Regions from separate parts of the Virgibacillus salidurans genome, predicted to be linked through region 1. Evidence: riboswitches for the same ligand, from Rfam matches in the RefSeq annotation. Region 1 holds a riboswitch; each other region holds the start of a gene.
The links. A riboswitch is a leader RNA that binds a small molecule or an ion and turns the genes downstream of it on or off. The one in region 1 is predicted to bind thiamine pyrophosphate.

Region 1 (7,626 bases):
ACATTCAAAGAAAAAGTAGCCGCATCAGACACGATGAACGTGATCTCAGAAATAAAACGTTCCTCCCCTTCTAAAGGAGAGATTGATATGGCTGTCAACCCAGTAGGGCAAGCAAAAAAATACGAAGCATCAGGTGCAGCAGCTATTTCTATATTGACGGATAAAACCTTTTTCAATGGTTCAATGGAAGACTTACGCGCGATTCGGGAAGCAGTAGATTTACCGATATTATGTAAGGATTTCATGATTGACCCGGTCCAAATTGATCAAGCCAAAGCTGCTGGTGCAAATATTATTTTATTAATTGTTGCAGCTTTGGCTGACGAGGATTTTAAAAAGCTTTACCATTATGCACGGGAATTGGATTTAGAGGTGCTTTGTGAAGTGCATAATGAAGAAGAAATGGAACGGGCACTTGAGCTGGATCCGGAGATTATCGGAATAAATAATCGTGATTTAAAAACATTTGATGTTGATCTAATGACAACTAATAATTTAGCATCCATGGTGACAAATCCGAATACAATCCTTGTCAGTGAAAGTGGTATTAAAACACAACAAGACGTGATACGCGTCAAAGAAGCTGGTGCTGAGGCTATTTTGGTTGGTGAGACATTAATGCGCTCGGGTAATTTATTAGAAACTTTTCAGGAGCTGCAGATACCAATCCAAGAAGAAAGGGCGAGATAACAATGCTGGTTAAAATTTGCGGGATTAAAACTAGTGATGCAGCCCACGCCGCAGCAGATGCCGGCGCTGATTTGATAGGATTTGTTTTTGCTCCAAGCAAACGACAAATTACACCGGAGGATGCTGCTGCAATCGCTGATACGCTCCCCCTTCAATTCAGAAGGTCGGCGTCTTTGTCAATGAAACGGTAGATAACATGGCGAAAATTGCAGCACTTGTTGGGTTAGATTTCATTCAGCTTCACGGAGATGAGCCATCTACGGCTGCTGAGCAACTTCCATGTAAAATAATTAAAGCATTTCCAGCAGAACCTGATAACTTTTCCCAATTCGTCACGTTTCCTTGTGACTATTATCTAATCGATAGTCCTTTCGGGAAAAACCGCGGTGGGAACGGTACTGCTTTTGATTGGAATATAATGCACAATCTACCCGTAGATCGGAAAAAAGTTATTTTAGCCGGCGGACTCACACCGGACAATATTCAAGAAGCAATCCAGTTCGTTAATCCGACTGGTGTTGATGTTTCTAGCGGTGTTGAAAGGAATGGCGAAAAGGACACAGAGAAAATCAAGCAATTTATTGAATATGCAAAAGACGCGCGAAAGGATGAGACAATTGACAACATACACAATGCCTAATGGACATGGGAAATATGGTGATTTTGGCGGACGATTTGTTCCGGAACTCTTAATGCCAGCAGTAATCGAGTTGGAAAAAGCATATAAAGAAGCAATGAATGATCCTGATTTCATAAATGAACTCAACTACTACTTAAAACAATATGTAGGCAGAGAAACTCCACTTTACTACGCGGAAAAACTATCAAAAAAACTGGGTGGGCCTGAAATTTATTTAAAACGTGAGGACCTGAACCATACAGGAGCACATAAAATTAATAACACAATCGGCCAAGCCCTTTTAACCAAGCGAATGGGTAAGAGAAAAGTGGTCGCTGAAACAGGCGCAGGTCAGCACGGGGTAGCAACCGCAACCGTATGCGCCCTCCTAGATCTCGAATGTGTTGTATTTATGGGTGAAGAAGATATTCACCGCCAGAAACTGAATGTTTTTCGAATGGAATTATTAGGTGCAGAGGTTAAAAGCGTCTCTCACGGAAGTGGAACGTTAAAAGATGCAGTCAACGAAGCCCTGCGCTATTGGGTCAGTAATGTGAATGACACCCACTATATTATTGGTTCCGTTGTCGGGCCACATCCTTTTCCAAAAATCGTTCGTGACTTTCAATCTGTGATCGGTGAGGAAACGAGAAAGCAAGCACTTGAGGCTACAGAAAACTCACCTGATGCGGTTGTTGCTTGTGTTGGCGGCGGCAGTAATGCAATAGGGATGTTTTATCCATTTATCGAGGATCAGAATGTAAAATTATTTGGCGTGGAAGCTGGAGGTGCCGGTCTGGAAACTGGTAATCATGCCGCTACATTATCAAATGGAAATACAGGCATCTTGCATGGCACATTGAGTCATTTACTACAGGATAGCGACGGGCAAATCAAAGAGGCTTTCTCCATCTCCGCTGGCCTGGATTACCCGGGGGTTGGCCCTGAACATAGCCATTTGCATAAAACAGAGCGTGTTCAATACGTATCCATTACAGATGAAGAAGCGCTTGATGCTTTTCAGTATTTATCGAAAACAGAAGGCATTATCCCTGCACTGGAAAGCGCGCATGCTGTGTCTTATGCCATGAAGCTCGCTAAAGAAATGGATAAAGATCAAACACTGGTCATTTGTCTATCCGGTCGCGGTGATAAGGATGTTGAACAGGTAAAAGACAGATTGGAGGAAAAGTAAGATGGGGAAATCGAAAATAGATCAGGCCTTACAAGAAAAACAAGCTGCTAATGAAAATATATTTGTCCCTTACATTATGGCTGGTGACGGTGGACTGGATATTTTAGAAGAACGGATTACATTTTTACAGGAATGCGGTGCGGCAGCCATTGAACTCGGCATCCCATTTTCTGATCCGGTTGCAGACGGGCCGACCATTCAGGATGCAGGTATTCGTGCATTGGACAACGGCACAACACTCACTTCCATACTGAAGAAATTACAAGATTTTAAGGAAAAACGTTCGGTTCCAATTATTTTAATGACATATGTGAATCCGATATTTACGTATGGCCGGGAAAAATTTGCTGCTGACTGTATGGATTCCGGCGTTGACGGTGTTATCATCCCAGACTTACCGATGGAAGAGGAAGCGATTTTAACGGAAGTCTTACAGGAAAACGCGATTGCTTTTATCCGGCTTGCAGCGATGACAAGTCCGAAAGAGCGTTTAGTCGAACTGGCAAAACGGTCTGAAGGGTTTTTATACGCTGTTTCTGTCACAGGGACTACCGGGGCACGCACAGAACATGACGCTGAGGTCAAAGACTACTTGCAGATGCTTAAAGGGAATAGCTCTGTACCAGTACTGGCAGGGTTCGGCGTTTCCAACACAGAACAAGCACAGAACCTGAGCTCCTATTGTGATGGCGTGATTGTGGGGAGCAGGATTGTTAGCTTGTTGCATGACGGGGAAGCGGATGAAGTTAAAAAGTTGATTCATGGTAGTTTGTAAAACAAGAAGTTACAAAAGTTGATTTGAAACAAATAAAATGCGCCAATCACTTATTGGTTTATGATATGTGATTGGCGCATTTTATGAATGACCCTACGTGAAAATAATTGTAGAATTCTCACGTTATTTCCCGGGAAATGACGAATAATAATTCTGCTTTCATATTGATTATTTCCCACGCCTTCTTTTCGCTTCATCATATTCCTCTTGCGTTATTTCACCGTTTTCCAACCGTTTCTCCATCACTTCAAGTGAATCATCTGGAGGTGTTTTGCCTTTATTCACCCTGAAACGACTAAGGATAACGATAATAACGATTAAAACGATAATCGACAAAATGATACGTATAATAGATTCTGTTGCCATTTTTATCACCTCTATATAATACAATTACCATTTCAACGCATTTTTAAGCATATTTCCATTTTTCAATGAAAAATCCCCTTCAAAATGAATGTTCATACATTTGTCTTAACTTCTCCACAGAAAATGCATATTTATTATCTATAATCAATATTGTAAATGTATTTAAATTCTATATTTTGGGGGTATGTTTATGAAAAAATTACTTACAACATTATTTTTAGTTCTAATTCTCGTACTTGCGGCATGCGGTGGGGATGGCAGCAGTGAGCCTGCCAACGGTGACAGGATCATCAGGTGAATCAGCTGCCAATGAAGTAAACATTACTGCAACGAACTTTGACCTGGGCGAAGGATACACAGTACCAGCTGGTGCAGAAGTTACATTGACACTCACCAATGAAGAAGGAATGCACGGAATTTCCATTGATGAATTCGATATGCATCTTGAGGGTGAAGGTGAAACAACATTCATACCCGAAGAACCCGGAGAATACACAATCTATTGTAACATCCCATGTGGCGAAGGCCATGATGACATGACAACGACCCTAGTCGTAGAATAATAGCATAGTTAAAAGAGCTGTTCATAGGGAATAGCTCTTTTTTGTTTGTGGAGAAAAGTTCTACACGTTTAACGGCTTCTTCATAGAATTAAGGATTTTTTAATCCATTTATACCCGACGCCCCAAACTGTTTTTAGATGTTGGTCAATTGGAAAGCCGGTATTCCTTCCTCCTAGAGCTTGTTTGTATGTATAATCATAAAGCTTTAAATACAACGCTAGTAAATCCAGCATCCGCTGTTCATCATCTGCTAAAAGGACTTTATTCAATAGGCCCACCTCTTACTAACTTCATACTTGCACTACCTACTATCATTATAGCCCAGAAAATTGGCAAATTTGAGCAACAACATCCCATTCGACAAATTCCGGGGCGTGACAGGCACCAGCACTGTATGTTAAAATAAACACAGAAAATTTCATAATAACATGGGCACTAGGGGAGCTAAACATGGCTGAGAAGAACTGTATGGTTCTGACCCTTTATACTCGAACTGGGTAATACCAGCGTGGGGAAGTGCAGTCGACGTGAGTATTTCATTTTTTAATAATAAATCATTCAAGCAGACTGCATTCCCCTCAGGGGATGCAGTCTTTTTTTCTAGTTCCTCTTTGCCAATAAAAGAAGGAGGAGTTTCATATGACAGATCAATATTGTGACGATAGTAACATTGCTGGAGTTAGCTTTTCGATCCATCCGATGAGTGATAATTTTATTAATATTATCACAGAGGCATTAAATGAAGTGGATACCTCAAAGGTTTGGATGAAGACAGATGACGTGACAACCACAGTTCGTGGAAAACTTCCCCACGTATTTGATGTGACAAAAGCGATCTTCATACATGCTGCAAAAACCGGGGAGCATGTTGCATTCCAAGCTACCTATTCACTGGGATGTCCAGGGGATTCTTCAGGCAATGCTTATATGGCAGAAGACAAGGAACCTCTCAACAGCGCTCAGATAAAAGATATTAAACAGCCCGTGGCAGCAAAATTTTCACTTTATCCATTAGGTGGTGGAAATTATATGGACACGATTTATGAACAGATTGAGGCAATGAAGAAGCATGTTACTGTTTCACCAGCCCATTATTCGACTCGCCTGGACGGGGAATCCGTTGCAATATTTAATGGTTTGGAACACGTTTTTCAAGCAACTGTTAATGCTAGTTCGAGCCACACTGTTATGACCGTTTCCATCTCAGCCAATAGCCCATCCCAGAAATAAAAATACCAGCCACTTACTGAACTCATTTCAATAAGTGGCTGACTATTAGTCCAACACAATACTTAGGAACATTTTTCCGATATTTAGCATGGCACGCTCATCTACATTAAATCTTGGATGATGATGCGGGAATGTCGCGTTCAGTTCGGGATTTCCACCGCCTACCGTAAAATACACACCCGGTATTTCTTTTTGGTAGAATGAGAAGTCCTCACTCCCAGTCATCGGATCCAATCGATTCAGATTCTCCTCACCAAAGAGGGCCGCGGCTTTATCCTGCACATGCTTCGCCTCGAGAGGATCATTCCAAATCGATGGACAATCTTTCACATAATCATATTCCACTTCTGCTCCAGCTGCTTCACATGTAGATTTTACAATTCGCTCCATTGACTCCTCAATTATAGTCCGTGCTCCTTCATCAAAGGTGCGAACTGTTCCTTTAATCGAAGAATAATCGGGAATCACATTTGTCGCGTCCCCACTGACAAACGAGCCAACTGTTACTGCTGCAGCACTTTGTGGGCTCACTCTCCGGCTGATAATTTGTTGTAAGTTTACAACCAGCTGGCTTCCTGTTACTAACGGGTCTATCGTATCACTTGGTTCAGAACCATGTCCGCCCTTACCATGAATTTTTATAAAAAAGTCATCTTGCGCGGAGGAATTATACCCCTCTTTCACCTTAACTGTGCCAAATTCTTCTGTTGCCATAACATGCGCACCATAAATAACATCAACATCATCCAGACAGCCGTCCTCGATCATTAGCTTAGCTCCACCAGGGGTCGCCTCCTCGCCAAATTGATGAACAAATACGACTGTTCCCGGGATTTCATCTTTTATTTCACTTAAGACTTTCGCAACACCAAGCAACGTTGCGGTATGCACATCATGTCCACATGCATGCATGACTCCAGGGACACGCGACTTGTAATCCACCACATTTTCTTCTTGAATCGGCAATGCATCAAAGTCTGCACGTAAGGCAATCGTTCTTCCGGGTTTCCCACCTTTAAGTGTGCCAACTACACCTCTTCCACCTACTCCTGTAAGCACTTCTATTCCTAAATCCGTTAAATAGGAAGCAATTTTCTCAGGCGTTTTTACTTCTTGATGAGAGAGCTCCGGATACATGTGAAGTTCTCTGCGGAACTCCACTAATTCCGGATAGATATCTTGCAGTCTAGCAAAAACATTTTCCAACATACACCGTACCTCCTACCAAATAAACATATGAGCAATTGTTACAAATATTGCTCCCAGCACGTACCAAATTAGTATTAAAGGCCAAACCCATTTGACCCATTTAAGCCAAGAAATTTTGGCAAGGGCTAAAGCTGCCATCAGCACACCTGCCGTTGGTGTTAAGATATTTGAAATACCATCACCAAATTGGAAGGCTAATACAGCGGTTTGTCTGTCAACACCTACTAAATCTCCGAGTGGAGCCATTATTGGCATACTTAGCGCGGCCTGTCCACTTCCAGATGGCACAATAAAGTTCAATATACTTTGTGTCGCGAACATACCCATTGCTGTTAATCCTGCCGGCAATCCGGCAACCAATGAAGATATTGCGTATAAAATCGTATCGATTGTATTTGTTTCCTGCATGACGAATAATATCCCGTATGCAAATCCAACAACAAGCGCCCCTAAGACAAGTTCTTCGCAGCCTTTCAAGAATGATGTAGCTATTTCATTGACTCTCATTTTAGCAATAAGACCGATGACAATACCCATTAGAAAGAATAACCCGGCAATTTCTCTCATGTACCAGCCTTCTAACGTAACCCCTAAAGCAAGAGCAATAACCGTCAAAATTAGAACACCGACAATCATTCCATGCCTCTTTGTCATCGCAGGCTGATCAGATAGGTTAAGCTGAACGTCTCTTTTTTGATCCTCTTCATAGACGATACTTTTTAAAGGGTCCTTTTTTACTTTCCTAGCATAAAGCATGACATACAAAATACTTACAGCTAGAAAAATAACGAAAAATACAGCTCTGACTCCCATTCCTGAAAATGTAGGAAGCCCTGCGATCCCTTGGGCCACACCTACCGTAAATGGATTCATAAAGGCCGCAGTAAAACCTGCATATACACCAACAAGCACCATTGCCGTTCCGACCATAGAATCAAAACCAACCATCATTGCAATAGGTACTAATATTAATATAAAT
Region 2 (7,626 bases), 1.0 Mb from region 1:
ACAAAACGCGCATCCGTCTCCTTATTCAGCTGTTTGGATGAAGTTCCGGATGAAACCAGTCCGTGAAAACCAGAAATAGCTCCACATGCTATCGTGATAAATAGAAGCGGAAACCAGGACGTATCAGGATTCGAATTTGTCACAGGTGCAGTCATTTCCGGATTTAAGAAAAGCAAACCTAAATATAGAATAGCGAGTCCCACAACAAGCTGATGCGAATTAATAAAGTCCCTTGGTTGCAGCAATTTCCAAACAGGTAAAGTTGATGCAAAATATACATAACCCATTAATATAATAATCCAAATTAGAAATGCGGACGACACAGCTCCTAAGCCGAATAAACCCGTACTTCCCTCTCCACCGAAGTATCCAACCAGATCAATTTGCAGGAAATCAACTCTACTTGTTATGATAGCTGTCGCATACATAACTACAAGCCCAATTATGGAAGGCCCCAACATCTTTCTATTGCCTTTGTAGACAGCATATCCGATCCAAATTGCAATCGGTATTTGAATAAATACCGGCAATACACTAGAAGGATACTGAATAAATAAATTTGCAATCACCCATGTAAATACGGCATTAACCATTAATAATAAAATTAAGATAATAAATAAAAATAGAATCTTCGCCCGCTGGCCAATTAATCGGTTTGCGAGTGTTCCGATCGATTGCCCTTTATTCCGAACGGAGACAACCAGTGTACCAAAATCATGTACCCCTGCAGCAAAAACAGTACCAAGGATAACCCATATAAATGCAGGAAGCCATCCCCAATATAAAGCGACAGCTGGACCCATTATTGGCGCTGCGCCTGCAACCGATGTGAAATGATGCCCCCATAACACAAATTTATTTGTTGGCACGAAATCCACACCGTCTTTGTACCTATGCGCTGGTGTAACATAATCAGGATCCAGGCGGTAAATCTTTTCTGCCACAAACTTTGAATAATAACGATATCCTAGGGCTAATACAATAATACCTATTAGCGCAACTAAAATTCCTGGCATTTTTCTAACCTCCCCCATGTTTTTTAGGAATCATCTGACTTTTTTCTGTACAATTCATTTCTAATTCAGACTTATCCTAATTAACGCTATGTTTATTTGTTTCTATGTAGTACAACTTTCATTTTATTTAATTATGATATAATTGTAAACTATTTAGAACTTTTATTTAAGAAAAAAGAGCCATCTCTATGTAGAAACAGCTCTGTCAATCCTTAGTATAATTTTCCCTGCCGAAAAAGCACCGTTGATAATTTCATTACTGCATGGATATAACAATTTTTCCGTAATGGAAACGCGTCCCCGAAATACTGCGGAAGTACCACATCAAGCGTCTCCTGCATTTTATCATGAAGGCGTTCATACACCTCTTCCTCTGATAAAAATTGTGTATCTCTCCCTTGCAGCCATTCAAGATAAGATACGATTACCCCACCGGCATTCGCTAGAATATCCGGTATGATAATAACTCCCTGATCACTTAAAAAGTCATCAGCCTCTGTCGTAAGCGGAGCATTGGCACCTTCTACAATAACTCTTGCCTTTATGCCCTCCATATTTTCTTTATGAACCTGATGTCCCAATGCTGCTAAAAATAACACATCAACATTCAGGGTCAATATATCATCACGATCCATGATGTCAGCCTTTATATCTACATCTTTAAGTTCTTTTTCACTGACAGGCAGTTCATTATTATTACGAGTAGTAAATTTCAGCAATTCAGGGATATCGATCCCATCCGAATTATAAAGGGTCACATTCTTATCACTTACAGACACAACTTTATTATTTAAATGGGGTGATTTATAAGCCTCCAGTGCTACAACGGAACCCACATTACCGAATCCTTGAATGGCTAGCGTTAAAGATCTCCCTTCATGATCCAGTGCCGTTTTCACAAAAATATTGTCCCGCTCTTTTAACCATTGATGTTGCGCATTCAAAAAATCATGCATCAGATAACGGAACGTAAAGTAAACGCCCTTTCCGGTTGCTTCTCTTCTTCCTAAGGATCCCCCATTTACAACACTCTTGCCTGTAAAGCTACTGCGGTATTTCATGCCAGGGCGAATGCTCTTATATTCTCCCATCATCCAGTCCATCTCACGCGCGCTGGTTCCAACGTCAGGTGCAGGGATGTCCTTTTCCGGTCCAAGAATATCACTGAAATATTGCACATACTTTTTACTAATTAAATGAAGTTCCTTCGTTTCATAATCTCTGGGATTAATAACAACTCCGCCTTTCCCACCACCAAAAGGAATATCATGCAAAGCACTTTTTAATGTCATAAGCGATGATAATTCAACTACTTCATCTTCATTTATAGCTTCATGAAAACGAATCCCACCTTTATACGGGCCCATAATATTATTATGCTGCACCCGAAAAGCCGGAATTCGCACAACTTTTCCGTTTTCCAAAGGCACTCTCAAAAAAGATTTATGCACATGATTTGGGGTGGACAAAATAGAAACGAGTGAACTAAAAGCTTTTTCCCTTGTTGCACTATGTAAATCCGGTAGGAATGTTTCATCATCCAATAATGCGTTTAATGACGCTTCGACAATTGTTTTTGTCCCCGATATATCTGCCATGTAAAGTCCTCCTCGTAAAGTCAATTCTTATTATTTCCAACGTAGTACATTTTAACCAAATTGTAACAAAAGTAAAAGCCCAAACCAATGTAGGCGGTTTAGGCGCGCGTAGTTCGTTAAAAAATAATTACAGCAAGAATTGTTGACAGGAATAAGCCGAGAATAACCGGGAAAAAGTTTTTACGAACAAGAGCCATCACAGAAACACCGCAAAATCCGGCAATTGCAATGAGTGACGACCATGCGACAAGCGTTCCTCCACCAGTCCATATCGATCCCATTTGCCCTATAGCTGCAAGTGTAGCAGCATCAATTGAACTTGTTTCGAGTGAGGCAGCCAGGGCACCGGTGAGCGGCAATCCGGAGAATCCTGAGCCATCAAGACCAGTAATTATTCCAATGATCAATACACTAAAAGCAGCGAGTAGGGCACTTTCAGGTAGAAATGCTTGTGTAGATTGTACAAGATCAAACAGCAATGCCGGAGGATTTTCATCTAGGCCCAAAATACTTCCGGAAAAATCCGCACTTCCCAGGAAGAAAAAACCTGCAATTGGAATAACCGGACCCATTGCTTTAAAAGCAAATACAAATCCATCTGTGATATGGTTCGAGATATAATCCAATGCATGCTCACGTCCAAAAGCGACAGTGGATAATAACAATAGAATTACAGCAACTCCACCAATAAAAGCTGCTCCATCGCCACCTTCAAGTCCACTCATTCTGCCGGATATAAGCTTTTCGTAAACCATGTAAACCACAACGCCCACGAGAACTAATGGGACCAGAACAGCAAATAACTTACTCCACATCGTTAAATGCAAGGACTGTGGTTTATTTGTTGATGCTGTTGTCGACTGTAATTTCTCAAGATCAATGTCATTTAATTTATCCTCTTTGGAACGGATTGATTTTCGATAGAGAAAATATGCCAAAAGGATCGCAGTCCCCCAGCTATTAAAGATAGCACTAACGCTTTATCGGCAACCAAAGCAGTGTCAATGCCAGCAGAAGTAGCTGATAGACTAGGTGCTACTTGCACAATATAATCAGAGGAAAGAGCCATTCCCTGACCGGAAATAGCAATCGCAACTGCAGCTGTCATTACAGGCAACCCTGCCCTTACTGCAGCAGGAACAAGTAAAGCGCAAATTAAAGGAACAGCGGGTGTCGGCCAGAAGAAAAGCGAAATAACATACGTCACGCCAACAAGAACAAAATAAGAAACATGCCCATTAATCATCATCTTCTGGATGGGCTGAATCATTTTCCGGTCTGCACCAAGATCACGTAAGGAATGCAGAAGCGCCAACATAAAAGTAATGATTAAAAATATGCTGAAAAGCTCCTGAGCGGCTACAAGATTCGCATTAAAAATGGCTGTAAATCCTTCAATGATACTTCCTTTGTATACCCAAGCAATTACAAATGTCCCTAACAGTGAAGGGAGTACAACACCTCTTCGAAAAATCATTGTTCCTATAATCGCAAGTGTAAATAAACCATACAACCAGTGAGCAATAGTCAGCTCCATATACGCTTCCTCCCATGATGAATAGTTCTATAGCCTATGCATGGAAGAAGAAAAGCGCGACAAACAAAAGGGAGCTTAACATGTTTTAGTTAAATGATAGATGGGAATGTTAATTATATAAAGCGAAGGAGGAGTTAAATATGAAACCATTCATTAAAGGATATTTCAATGATGAACACTTAAAAACAGATGTAAGTATATTAAAAGATAAAGGCATAGATAAAGATGATGTTTATATTCTATCACATGATGATGATAGAACAGATCGCGTTGCAGGCGGTGCTGATGCAAATACAATTGGTTTAAGCGAAATGGACTTCAAGGAAGCAGTTGGAAATATGTTCAACAGTAAAGGCGATGAATTAAGAACAAAACTTGAAGAAATGGGCTTCACCCAAGCAGAAGCAGAAAACCATGAAGAAGAAATGGACGAAGGCAAGATTTTCTTGATCGTAACCAACAATGAGAATGTAGGTAGCTACCTATTTTAAGATAGATAGGACAACCCAGTTTGCGGTTGTCCTTTTAATTTTCATTTTGCGGAACACAGTCTTCGCATAAAAGTTGCCCATCTTCATGTACCCCAGCAAAAAATCCGTCTTCACAATATACATTTTTCCCGCATGTTTGGCACGGACCAATTAATTCATGCATCATTTATCTCCACCTTTATATATAAAGGTAACCTCTAACTTGGAGGTTACCTTAACGCGAGCGAATAATCAATATTTTTATGCCGCCTTTAGTAATGTCTTTGGCTGCTTATGGAATAGAAAGAACACAATTGCGGTACACAATATAAATGAAGGAAGCATGTAGGATATATTGTAAACGAGTGAATAGATCCAGACAGGCTGCCCCTCAATCGCAGACTCAAAGAACACAATACCGGCAAAATAATGTGCGATAAAACGTAGACTTGATGCCAAGAGCACGCCTAACGTGATATAAGAAAGATAAGCTTTTGTTCTACCATCTTTAACCGCTTGCTGAACTTGACTGGCAAAAACACCTGCAAAGCCAAGGACCGTAAAGGCAAGCCCGTATTCAATCAGCCCTTGCAGCGGGTGCAGGATGTAAGCTGTACCTACAGCAACCTGCAAGATCCCCATAAAAACCCGGACACGAGTCCTCCTTTTAGTCCCCAGCGGAATGCGACAATAAAAATTGGTATCATCGCAAATGAAATGGAGCCACCCATCGCCCATATTTTAAAGGATAGGCCCGGGATAATATCCAGAAGCAATGCGAGTGACGTGAAAATCGCGACCTCAATTAGAAATAATATCTTGTTGGAACTCAAACGTTACTACCTCCCCTTTTTAAAGCAATTTCAAATCACACAAAAAAAGCAATGCCAAGGGGAAGACTTCCTGATGGAGGAATCTGCTCACATTACTTTTTATTCCATCAAAAAACCACCATCCCTACGCTAGTACTAACTAACAGGTTCGAAGGGTAAGAACAAAATCGTTCACTCTCAGCCAAATGGCTCCCCCTGTAGGCTTTTCATTCACTTTCTTTGTTATCATCATTGTACCTTATCTATCAGACTATGACAATGGATACTCAGCTTTTTAGTTATAGTTCCATAAATTCTTCTACATCATTGATACATAATTGAATAGCATTCTCCCAGAAATCCGGTTTCGTTAAATCTACATTCAGATGTTTTTCTGCCAAATCTTCCACGTTCATGCTGCCTGTATCACACAATAATGCGATATAATCATCTTCAAAGCTGCCGCCTTTTTCCTTCGCATGCGCATAGATACCAAGGCTGAATAAATAACCAAACGTATAAGGGAAATTATAAAACGGTACTCCTGTAATATGGAAATGTAATTTCGAAGCCCAAAAGTTTGGATCATAGTCTGTAACTGCATCATTGTATGCTTCTTTCTGAGCCCCAACCATTAACTCATTTAATCGGTTAACAGAGACCATCCCCTGTTTACGTTCTTCATAATAGCGATTTTCGAAAATAAACCGTGCATGGATATTCATGAAAAATGCCACACTCCGTTTAATTTTATCTTCCAACAACGCCTTTTTCTCGTCACTATTTTTTGCATTTTTAACAGATGCATCAGCTACAATCATTTCTGCAAATGTTGAAGCAGTTTCAGCAACATTCATCGCATATCCTTGATTTAATCCATTAACATCATTCATAACATGTTGATGATACGCATGTCCAAGTTCATGGGCCAAAGTCGCGATATTGGACGGAGTACCGGAATACGTCATGAAAATCCGTGTTTGTTCACTGTCCGGAAAACTTGTACAAAATCCTCCCGGGCGCTTTCCTGGCCGGTCTTCTGCTTCAATCCACCGTTTGTCAAATGCCATTTGTGCGAAATCGGCCATCTTCGGGCTGAATTCACGAAAATGGTCAATAATAAATTCTGCCCCTTCTGTATAACTCGATTGTTTAACTGAATCTGTCAAAGGTGCTCCAACATCGTACATACTTAATTTTTCTAATCCTAATAGTTCCGCTTTCTTCTTTAGATAATCAACAAAATGACTTTTGTTGTTTGTGATAGCAGTCCACATCGTATCAAGAGTTTCTTTCTTCATTCGGTTAATGGCTAATGGTTCTTTTAACACACTTTCCCAGTTACGGTGTTTATATTTCTGTAGACGGAACCCAGCCAAATGATTCAGTGTCTGGGCAAATAAATCAGCCTGACTGCTCCACGCTTTATCCAATTGTTCGGATACATGTTTACGTACAGATCTTGCCGGGTTGCTTAATTTATTGGAAGCCTGTCCGACAGAATAAGATTTAACCTCCCCATCCTCTTCAATCTCAACACTCATATTTCCGACTATTGTTCCATACATCTGATTCCACGCATGATAGCCGTCAACCGCCAAATCATTCATTAATACTTCTTCTTTTACAGATAATTGCTTTTTCGCTTGTTCTCTACTTTCATTTAATATAAAAGAAAGTTCCACTAGCTCCGGCTGGGTCAGCAGTTCTTCCCATGTTCCATCATTAATTGCAGCTAAATTTTGATTAAAATTTGTTCGGATCCCGCTCATTTCAGCCTTTAGAACATTACGCTGTCCTTCTAAAAGATTTGCTTTTTCATCCTTCACATCCTGTGCAGTTAAACAGCTGACAAAAGCAGAAGCTTCACGTAATTTTTTCATCGCACTTTCAAGCTGCTGAACAATGACAAGCAGATCCTGATTATTTTCTTTTCCTGATGCTGGGGTATAATTATTTACAGTAGCTGCAAGCTTTTCCATATCATTTCTTATGTTATTGACATATGTATGAAATTCCTCAGACTCGCTGCCCCAGGAAAAATAACATCCAGATCCCATGTTGGACTATACGTTTGTTGCATCAAACCACTCCCTTAATAAAGAATGTCTATCAACCTATCTTCTCATTATAGCGAAAAATAAAAATATTTTCATCCCAAAATTAAAGAACAGGAAAAATAAATTTCCTGTC
Region 3 (7,626 bases), 250 kb from region 1:
GAGCTGGCGTTTTCTGAAATTGTATCCCATCCCCCGGTGGATATCACCACTGTTATAAACAAGGCGATGAAGCCCAATGTTAGAATTGTTCCGTGAATAACGTCCTGCCAAATAACAGTCTTCAGTCCGCCAAAATAAGTTTTAAATGTCAACAATACCCAGCCGATAAAAATTCCCAAAGTCACATTTAACCCGATTGTCAAATTCAGTATCGTGGCAATAGCAACAAACTGCATACCGGTCATGGCACAATAGGAAAATAATATACTAATAACAGTCGGAATACGAGCTTGATTACCATAACGCAAGGAAGTATAGTCACCCACCGTGACCATGTTATGATTTTCCCCCAGGCTTCTGATCCGCCTGAGCAAAAATGATGCAAAAATAATGACACAAAGGAACATCGAGATATGTATCCACTGCTCTCCCATTCCTAAGCTATAACCATTCTCCATATAACCTAATAATGTTGATCCGCCAACGCCAGTTCCAATAAATGTTAAAATTATAGGAAAAATTGAGACAGATCTGCCGGCAACATTATAATCTTCATACGTTTTCGTTTTCCGGTTTATATATAATGCCAACACAAATAGAAAAATAAAATAAACAACGACAATGACTGATAATATAATTCGTTCATTTCCACTAAACATATAATTACTCACCTCTAAAAAATTCAAATAATATAAAGCTTATCATAAACCTCCTTGTGGTGTGCCTTTAACCGGGAAACCTTGTAGCGTGGTAATTATATCTGTAACCGATAATGAATGACATAACCCTTCAGTATTAGAAAATTAAACTGCCTGACCTATACCTTAATTACCATTTTCCTTAGAAATGAAACACGTCGAACGGCTTTTTTGCACCGGTTATGTCTCCCGATTCTTTAACGAATATTTATTTCTCAGTGAATTTTTGCATCAGCTTGTACAGGCGAGGGTGCGAATGTTTATGTGCAAAAAACTAACATAGTGCTTACATTAATGCGGGGGCACTATGTTCCATAATGGAAAAAATAACTAAATATTTGCTGCTTGTTTCTCTTCCGAAAGCCACGTTTCAAACGTATAGGCCATTTCCCAGAAGGCGAGTTCATATTCTTTGGCCATCACAAACTGAGCTTTAATTTTTTCTTTTTCCACCTCGCTCGCTTTAGCTACCAGATCATCCAGCAAGTCAATCATCTCACAGGTAGATTCTTGGAACCAATTACTTGCATACATCTGAATCCAATTGTCGTAAATTCCTACTCCAGGTTTAGCATCCCGATTTTCCAAGCCAATATCGGCATATAGCCAGTAGCATGGAAGCATCGACGCAACGATTTGCGCCAGGCTGCCGGACAATGCAGTTCGATACAGATGGGATGTATACGCATAGGCTGTTGGTGTTGGCTTAAAATTACTTAAATCGTCATCGGTAATATTTAGAATTCGGGCGTGTTCCTTATGAACGGTAAGCTCTGCTTCAGCGGTATTTTGTGCTTTTCCAGCTAATAATGCAGCCTGACTAAAATCATCCGCATGTGCGGCGGCAAATGCATGGACTTTTCCATAATGCTTCAAGTAATAGATATCCTGCATAATATAATTTTTAAATGTTTCCAGTGGTAAATCGCCTTTGATAATACCCTGGACAAATGGATGATTCATGCTGTACGCCCAACTTTGTTTAGTTGCAGTTTTCAAGGATTCCGAAAATCGCATTGCTATGTCCTCCTTAAATTTAATGAAAAAAACGTCTACTTAGTATCCTACTTCCACTGCAGCATTCACCATGTACATCAAATCATTTTTATCTTGCTGATCTTCAAGGAAAATGCCGCTTGTCGTTGCCATACCGCCTGTTATAACCTCAACCGAGACACGGCCATATGGAACCATACTCTTAATTTTGTCGTGTTCTAATTGATCCAAATCTTGAGGAATCGCTAGTTTTATATTTATCTTCATATTATTTATGCGCCATCAGGCAGCATACTGCGAATACCGAGCATTGAATTATAATGAATAGCGTCCTTTACAGCACGACACGCTGCCACATTGACATCTTGTCCATGTACATCGAGACCAGTACCGGTTTCTATAAAAAGAATTTTTTCCATAATGAAATTCCTCCATTAACTATAATAATTGTTATGTCCTTGCGTTAGCCAGCTGTTCCATCGGGTGACAGAAATCATTCTGTAAGTCGATCAATACGAGGCAGTTTTCTTATCAAGCAATGACTCCTGCATCATTTACACAACTCCTTCACATCGTTGTATACTTATTGTTCCAGGTGTTGATGAGCAGCAATGGTGTCCTCGTTCAAAAAATATAACTGATCCAAAAAAGTCGGAATAAATGAACCTGGTCCTGTCGCTGTTTTCATGGCTAATTCCGCTGCAATTCCATACCCCGTTACTGCTTCAATGCTTGCTTCGTAAATATCTTCTCCAGCTACACCGGCAAATGCACCGATAACAGAGGTGAGCAAGCAGCCACTGGTCGTGATGTTTTGTAGCATGACGTGTCCATTTTTACAAAGGGAAGTTCTTTTTCCATCTGTGACGATATCCGTTTGGCCGGTCGCAATAACGACCGTTTCATACTTTCGCGCCACTTTTTCAGCAATGGAAGGATCATTTTCTTCAAGAGAACTATCCGGACTCGTTGTCTTTTCCAATGATTCGCCTAAAACCGCAATTTCACCGGCATTGGCACAAATAGCAGCTATTTTAATCTCGGACAGAATTTCATGAATCACAGTTGTACGAAAATCAGTCGCACCAATTGCTATGGGGTCTAAAAAAACCGGTACTCCCGCTTCATTTGCAGCTCTTCCTGCTACCATCATTGCTTCTGCCCGGGCTTTGCTTAAAGTTCCTAAATTTAATATAACAGCATCCGCCTTCCTTGCCATTTCGTCTGCTTCTTCTGGCATGTTGGAAATCGAAGGAGAGGTGCCCACAGCTATCAATCCATTTGCTATAAAATTGGAACCTACTTCGCTCATAATATTATAGATCAGCGGTGATTTTTTTCTTGTTTTCATCAGGTATTGCATGATAAGACCCCTTTCTTTTAAAATTGAATAAGAAAACTTAATTATGGGAAGAATTGCTCCTACTGACCACTCGTTAAACCAAAATTGAGAATTCCTGCTCCTCCTGTTAGATACGTTCCGGTAATCGTTAATGCATCGTATTTTTGTCATTTTATCAATCCTTTTCCATGACATGCGAGGGAAGCGATTAAAATAATGTTTCTTAAATGTGATGTTTGCTTATTTTTTTAACTCTTGCAACAATCATCCACCCTATTAATGAACCTGTTATACTACTAACCAAAAATGACGGCATGAAAAAAAGGGCTCCAACTGAACTTCCCATTAGCAGCTTAGCAAAAGGAACGGAAAATAATGAGGAAATGACCCCGGTCCCAATGATTTCTCCAATAACTGCCCACCTGTATTTGCGAAATTTGTTATAAAGATACCCTGAAAGGAAGGCACCGATCATTCCCCCAGGAAAAGCCAATACCGAACTAGTGCCAGTCAAAACACGGAGCAGCCCAATCATAAATGCAACACTTACAGCTGGCTTTGTTCCAAGTATAACAGCTGCCATAACATTGACGGTATGTTGAACTGGATACGCCATCAGTAGACGTGCTGGAAACCAAATAGAGCCAATTGTTCCAATAGCCACAAAAATGGCCATCATGGTCAACATTCGTGTTCGATTCATATATCGTGTTTCCCCTTTTCAAGAAAATGATTAGCTCTTCATATTAATTGTTCTTATTTGTCTCGCAGACCCAATCATTTAGGAAACAGCTAAAAAATAAAGAGCCAAGTCTATAAATAAGACCTGGCTCGAATAATCGATTTTATTTCTTCGACTACTTCCCTCCGCTGGTATTAACCAGATCAGGTCTGTAAGAGTCGGAAAGCTCCACGCTTTCCTCTCAGCCCGCATTTTGGGCACCTCTAGTAGTTACTTTTTATTAACTTATTATTCTCATCCTAACACAAGAAAGGGGTCTGTCAAGTATTTACGGGAACCATTGTTGTTGGAGAACCTCGAGTCTCCTCGGAACAGAGCACCTCCTCCTTAATGACTTGATCCACTGGCTTTATAACCCGTATTCGCCTTCACCTTCACCTCCGCATAGCGTCTCAGATCTTTTTCTTTAGAAAGAATCGTCCCAAGATAACCGCCCAAGAAGCCTATTGGAACGGAAACGAGTGCAGGATTATCCAGCGGGAAGATAGGCTCCCCGGTAAATAATGCCGCTCCCTCGACTGGTGAAAACACACTCGGACTGATAGACACCAGTACCAACGCTGAAATCAATCCGCTTAGCATCGCGGTAACGGCACCTGACGTGTTGAACCGTTTCCAGTAAACCGTGTACAGGATTACCGGCAAATTGGCACTTGCCGCAATACAGAAGGCAAGTGAAACAAGGAACGCCACATTAAGATATTGGGCAAACAGCGCGAGAACAATGGCCAGCACCGATACGATCAGGGAAGCCGTACGAGCTGCAACTACCTGCTCTTTTTCCGACGCTTTTCCTTTTTTGATTATTTGCCCATAAAAGTCATGGGCCAATGCCGAGGCTCCTGAGAGCACAAGGCCCGCGACCACAGCCAGAATCGTGGCAAATGCGACCGCTGATATGAAAGCAAACAGGAGATCTCCGCCAATTGCTTGTGCCAGTAACGGTGCTGCCATATTTCCTGCCGGGTTGGCCTGAAGAATCGCACTTTCCCCGACAAACGCCGCTGCACCAAACCCTAAAAATAAGGTCAATATATAAAAGGCTCCGATCACCCATGTTGCCGTAATGACCGAGCTTCTTGCTGTTTTAGCATCCCTTACCGTGAAAAAGCGCATGAGAATATGCGGTAATCCAGCAGTACCAAGCACAAGTGCCAGCATCAGGGAGATCGTCCCCAGCGAGTCGGTATACTGCAGCCCCGGCTCCAAATAAGCCGCACCATGACTGGTGGCCGTTTTCATATCAGTAAACATTTGTCCAATATTAAAGTTGAACCTGAGCAGAACGAGAAACGACATGATAACCATACCAGCCATTAGAAGCACAGCTTTCACAATCTGCACCCAGCTTGTCGCTGTCATCCCACCAAACAGTACATAAACTGTCATCATGACACCAACAATCAGAACGGCCAGCCAATAATCAATCCCGAATAAAAGCTGAATCAAGGCACCTGCGCCAACGAGCTGGGCGATCATGTAAAACGTGCTGATCGTCACCGTGCTAAATGCAGCTGCTCCCCTCACCTTTCTCGCATCAAAGCGAGAATTGATCATATCTGCAAGCGTGTATTTACCCAGATTCCTTAACGGCTCGGCAACCAGAAACATGACGACCAGGTAGGCAATCAGGAATCCGATCGAGTAAAAGAAGCCGTCAAAACCATAAAGCGCAATTGCCCCGGCAATCCCCAAAAAGGAAGCAGCCGATAAGTAATCTCCCGCAATGGCTAGCCCGTTTTGCATCCCGGTCAGACCGCCGCCTGCGGTATAGAAATCACCGGCTGTCTGGGTCTGTTTCGCAGCAAAATAGGTAATCACTAGCGTCAGAAGGACAATAGCAAGAAAGAGAATAATAACTGTCGGGCTCATTTATCATTACCTCCTTTCTGTATTTTTTCGATGATTTTATCCGCCTGTTTGTCAAACGTATTCGCCTTCTTCACATAAACCATACACAACACCCATGTCATCACAAACTGGGCAAAGGCAAACAGCCACACCCAGGAAATATCTCCGATCGCCGGTGTGTTCAGAAAGGTCGTATACGTTGTCAAAATCGGCAGCAAGAAGTAAAAGATCAGGAAAAAAATCGTCCATGGAACAATAAATTTTTTCTTGTCTTTCATAAATTTTTTAAACGATGGGCTATTAGCAACCTTTACGTAATCAACTTCTTTCTCTTTCTGCTGCTGATATTCTTTTTCTAAAGCCATGTGTATCCTCCTTGTTTTGTCATTGAATATATGCCGAAGCTGAATATTCACATTATTGTCAGCCTGTAATTGAATTTTGCTGCATATACCCTCCTTCAATTTGAAAGCGCTTGCTAAAAGTATAAAGAAGAAGAAAAACGCTGTGGGAAAATCCGTTTCAATGGTAGAAATCCTTGCACGAATGGTCGCCATACCGTTATCAATTGCCGAAAATATTAAATAATTGCTTTCTCGCTGCGCGGCTTACTGGTATCGTAGTCTGGTTTTTGTCCTTCAAAGTCACATTGCTTGTGCCATTAAACCATGGAGTAATTTCCTGCACATGATCCAAATTCACCAGATAGCTCCGGTGTGTCCGGAAAAAGGAGTGCCCTTTTAGTTTGTGTTCCAACTCCTGCAGGGTCATTTTACTTGTAATCACCTGATTCTCTGTATGTATTTCCAGCATTCGTTTAAAAGGGGCAGCATAATAAATCGATTCCGGTGCCACCACCATCATCCGCTCGTCATCATCAATCAGCAGTTTTCCCGGTGTCGGTGTCGTCTGTTGCTGGTAAGCAGCTACTTCTTTTTTGGATCTCAATTGCTCAAGTTTATTGCGTGCCCGCTGCATTGCTGTTTGAAAGCGCTCCGCATCATACGGCTTCAATATATAGTCGACCGCTTCGATTTCAAAGGCTGTCACCGCATATTCCTCGTAAGCGGTGGTGAATATAAACAGCGGTGGGGCCAGGTAAGCAAGCTCGGTAATCTTTTTCGCTGCCTCCACCCCATGCATCCCCGGCATATGAACATCTAAAAATACCACCTCCGGTTCATGCTCCACGTATAATTCGATTAACTGCTCTCCTGTCACTGCACTTGGACAGGCAATCACATCCGGTTCGTCTTTCAGTAAATACGTCAGTTCCTCCCTTGCCAGCTCCTCATCCTCACAGACCATGACATGAATACTCATTGCAATACCTTCTCCCTTTTTTCTGCTTTGTAGAAAAAATAAAAAACTAAATTGTAACTTCTTGTCAGCAGAGGACTCGATCAACTCCAGCACCAACGGCTAGTATGCTTCCGTTTTTGTTTCAATCTGAAAACTCACTTCACTACCACCCTCCGGCAGATTTCTTGCCACGAGACGCGCATCTTCCCCAAGCAGGCTGATCAGACGCTGGTTAACATTGTATAAACCTGTTCCACTGTTTTTCTTTTCCATCCGTACTACCTGGCCGGCCTCTCTAACAATATCCTCCGGAAAACCAATACCATTATCGCGAACGCTGACATGGACATGACCGGCAACTTTCACGATGCGGACCTCAATTTCCCCGCCTTCCGTAACCGTAGCCAATCCGTGCTGCACACTGTTTTCAACGAGCGGCTGAATGGTCGATGGCGGAATGGAAAGCTCCGCCAACTCCTCTGGCTGCACAAATTGAATATCCAGCCGGCTGGAAAAACGCCGCTGAACAATATCGATATACGCCTGCACGTGCTGGCATTCCTTATCCATGGAAATCAGCTGTTCAGAGACCAATTTAATATTAAATCGCATAAAATGAGCCAGTTTCACCGTAATATGGCGCGCTTCCGCAGGATCTTTGCGGACAAGTGCCGCAATCATGTGAAGCGTATTAA

Region 2: it holds a riboswitch for thiamine pyrophosphate, as region 1 does, so the genes downstream of both, thiT (energy-coupled thiamine transporter ThiT) here and KFZ58_RS02725 (YkoF family thiamine/hydroxymethylpyrimidine-binding protein) in region 1, are expected to answer to the same signal.
Region 3: it holds a riboswitch for thiamine pyrophosphate, as region 1 does, so the genes downstream of both, thiW (energy coupling factor transporter S component ThiW) here and KFZ58_RS02725 (YkoF family thiamine/hydroxymethylpyrimidine-binding protein) in region 1, are expected to answer to the same signal.

Annotation. Positions count from the first base shown of each region.
Region 1 covers NZ_CP074373.1:491,216-498,841, reverse strand. The annotation lists gene trpC (indole-3-glycerol phosphate synthase TrpC) at 1-690, shown strand, start outside; gene KFZ58_RS02755 (phosphoribosylanthranilate isomerase) at 887-1,330, shown strand; gene trpB (tryptophan synthase subunit beta) at 1,308-2,504, shown strand; gene trpA (tryptophan synthase subunit alpha) at 2,506-3,279, shown strand; gene KFZ58_RS02740 (SHOCT domain-containing protein) at 3,448-3,645, opposite strand; gene KFZ58_RS02735 (cupredoxin domain-containing protein) at 3,909-4,208, shown strand; gene KFZ58_RS02730 (hypothetical protein) at 4,289-4,477, opposite strand; TPP riboswitch at 4,636-4,740, shown strand; gene KFZ58_RS02725 (YkoF family thiamine/hydroxymethylpyrimidine-binding protein) at 4,848-5,438, shown strand; gene KFZ58_RS02720 (M20 metallopeptidase family protein) at 5,484-6,647, opposite strand; gene KFZ58_RS02715 (YfcC family protein) at 6,660-7,626, opposite strand, start outside.
Region 2 covers NZ_CP074373.1:1,529,856-1,537,481, reverse strand. The annotation lists gene KFZ58_RS07920 (carbon starvation CstA family protein) at 1-1,016, opposite strand, end outside; gene KFZ58_RS07915 (Glu/Leu/Phe/Val family dehydrogenase) at 1,229-2,614, opposite strand; partial or broken gene KFZ58_RS07910 (hypothetical protein) at 2,731-4,151, opposite strand; gene KFZ58_RS07905 (YflT domain-containing protein) at 4,292-4,642, shown strand; gene KFZ58_RS19165 (hypothetical protein) at 4,677-4,808, opposite strand; partial or broken gene thiT (energy-coupled thiamine transporter ThiT) at 4,883-5,454, opposite strand; TPP riboswitch at 5,559-5,660, opposite strand; partial or broken gene KFZ58_RS07895 (M3 family oligoendopeptidase) at 5,733-7,516, opposite strand.
Region 3 covers NZ_CP074373.1:239,416-247,041, reverse strand. The annotation lists gene KFZ58_RS01380 (sodium:solute symporter family protein) at 1-659, opposite strand, end outside; gene tenA (thiaminase II) at 1,029-1,715, opposite strand; partial or broken gene KFZ58_RS01370 (Lin0512 family protein) at 1,755-2,113, opposite strand; gene thiM (hydroxyethylthiazole kinase) at 2,278-3,057, opposite strand; gene thiW (energy coupling factor transporter S component ThiW) at 3,260-3,739, opposite strand; TPP riboswitch at 3,882-3,993, opposite strand; gene KFZ58_RS01355 (solute symporter family protein) at 4,106-5,650, opposite strand; gene KFZ58_RS01350 (DUF485 domain-containing protein) at 5,647-5,994, opposite strand; gene KFZ58_RS01345 (LytR/AlgR family response regulator transcription factor) at 6,194-6,952, opposite strand; gene KFZ58_RS01340 (LytS/YhcK type 5TM receptor domain-containing protein) at 7,052-7,626, opposite strand, start outside.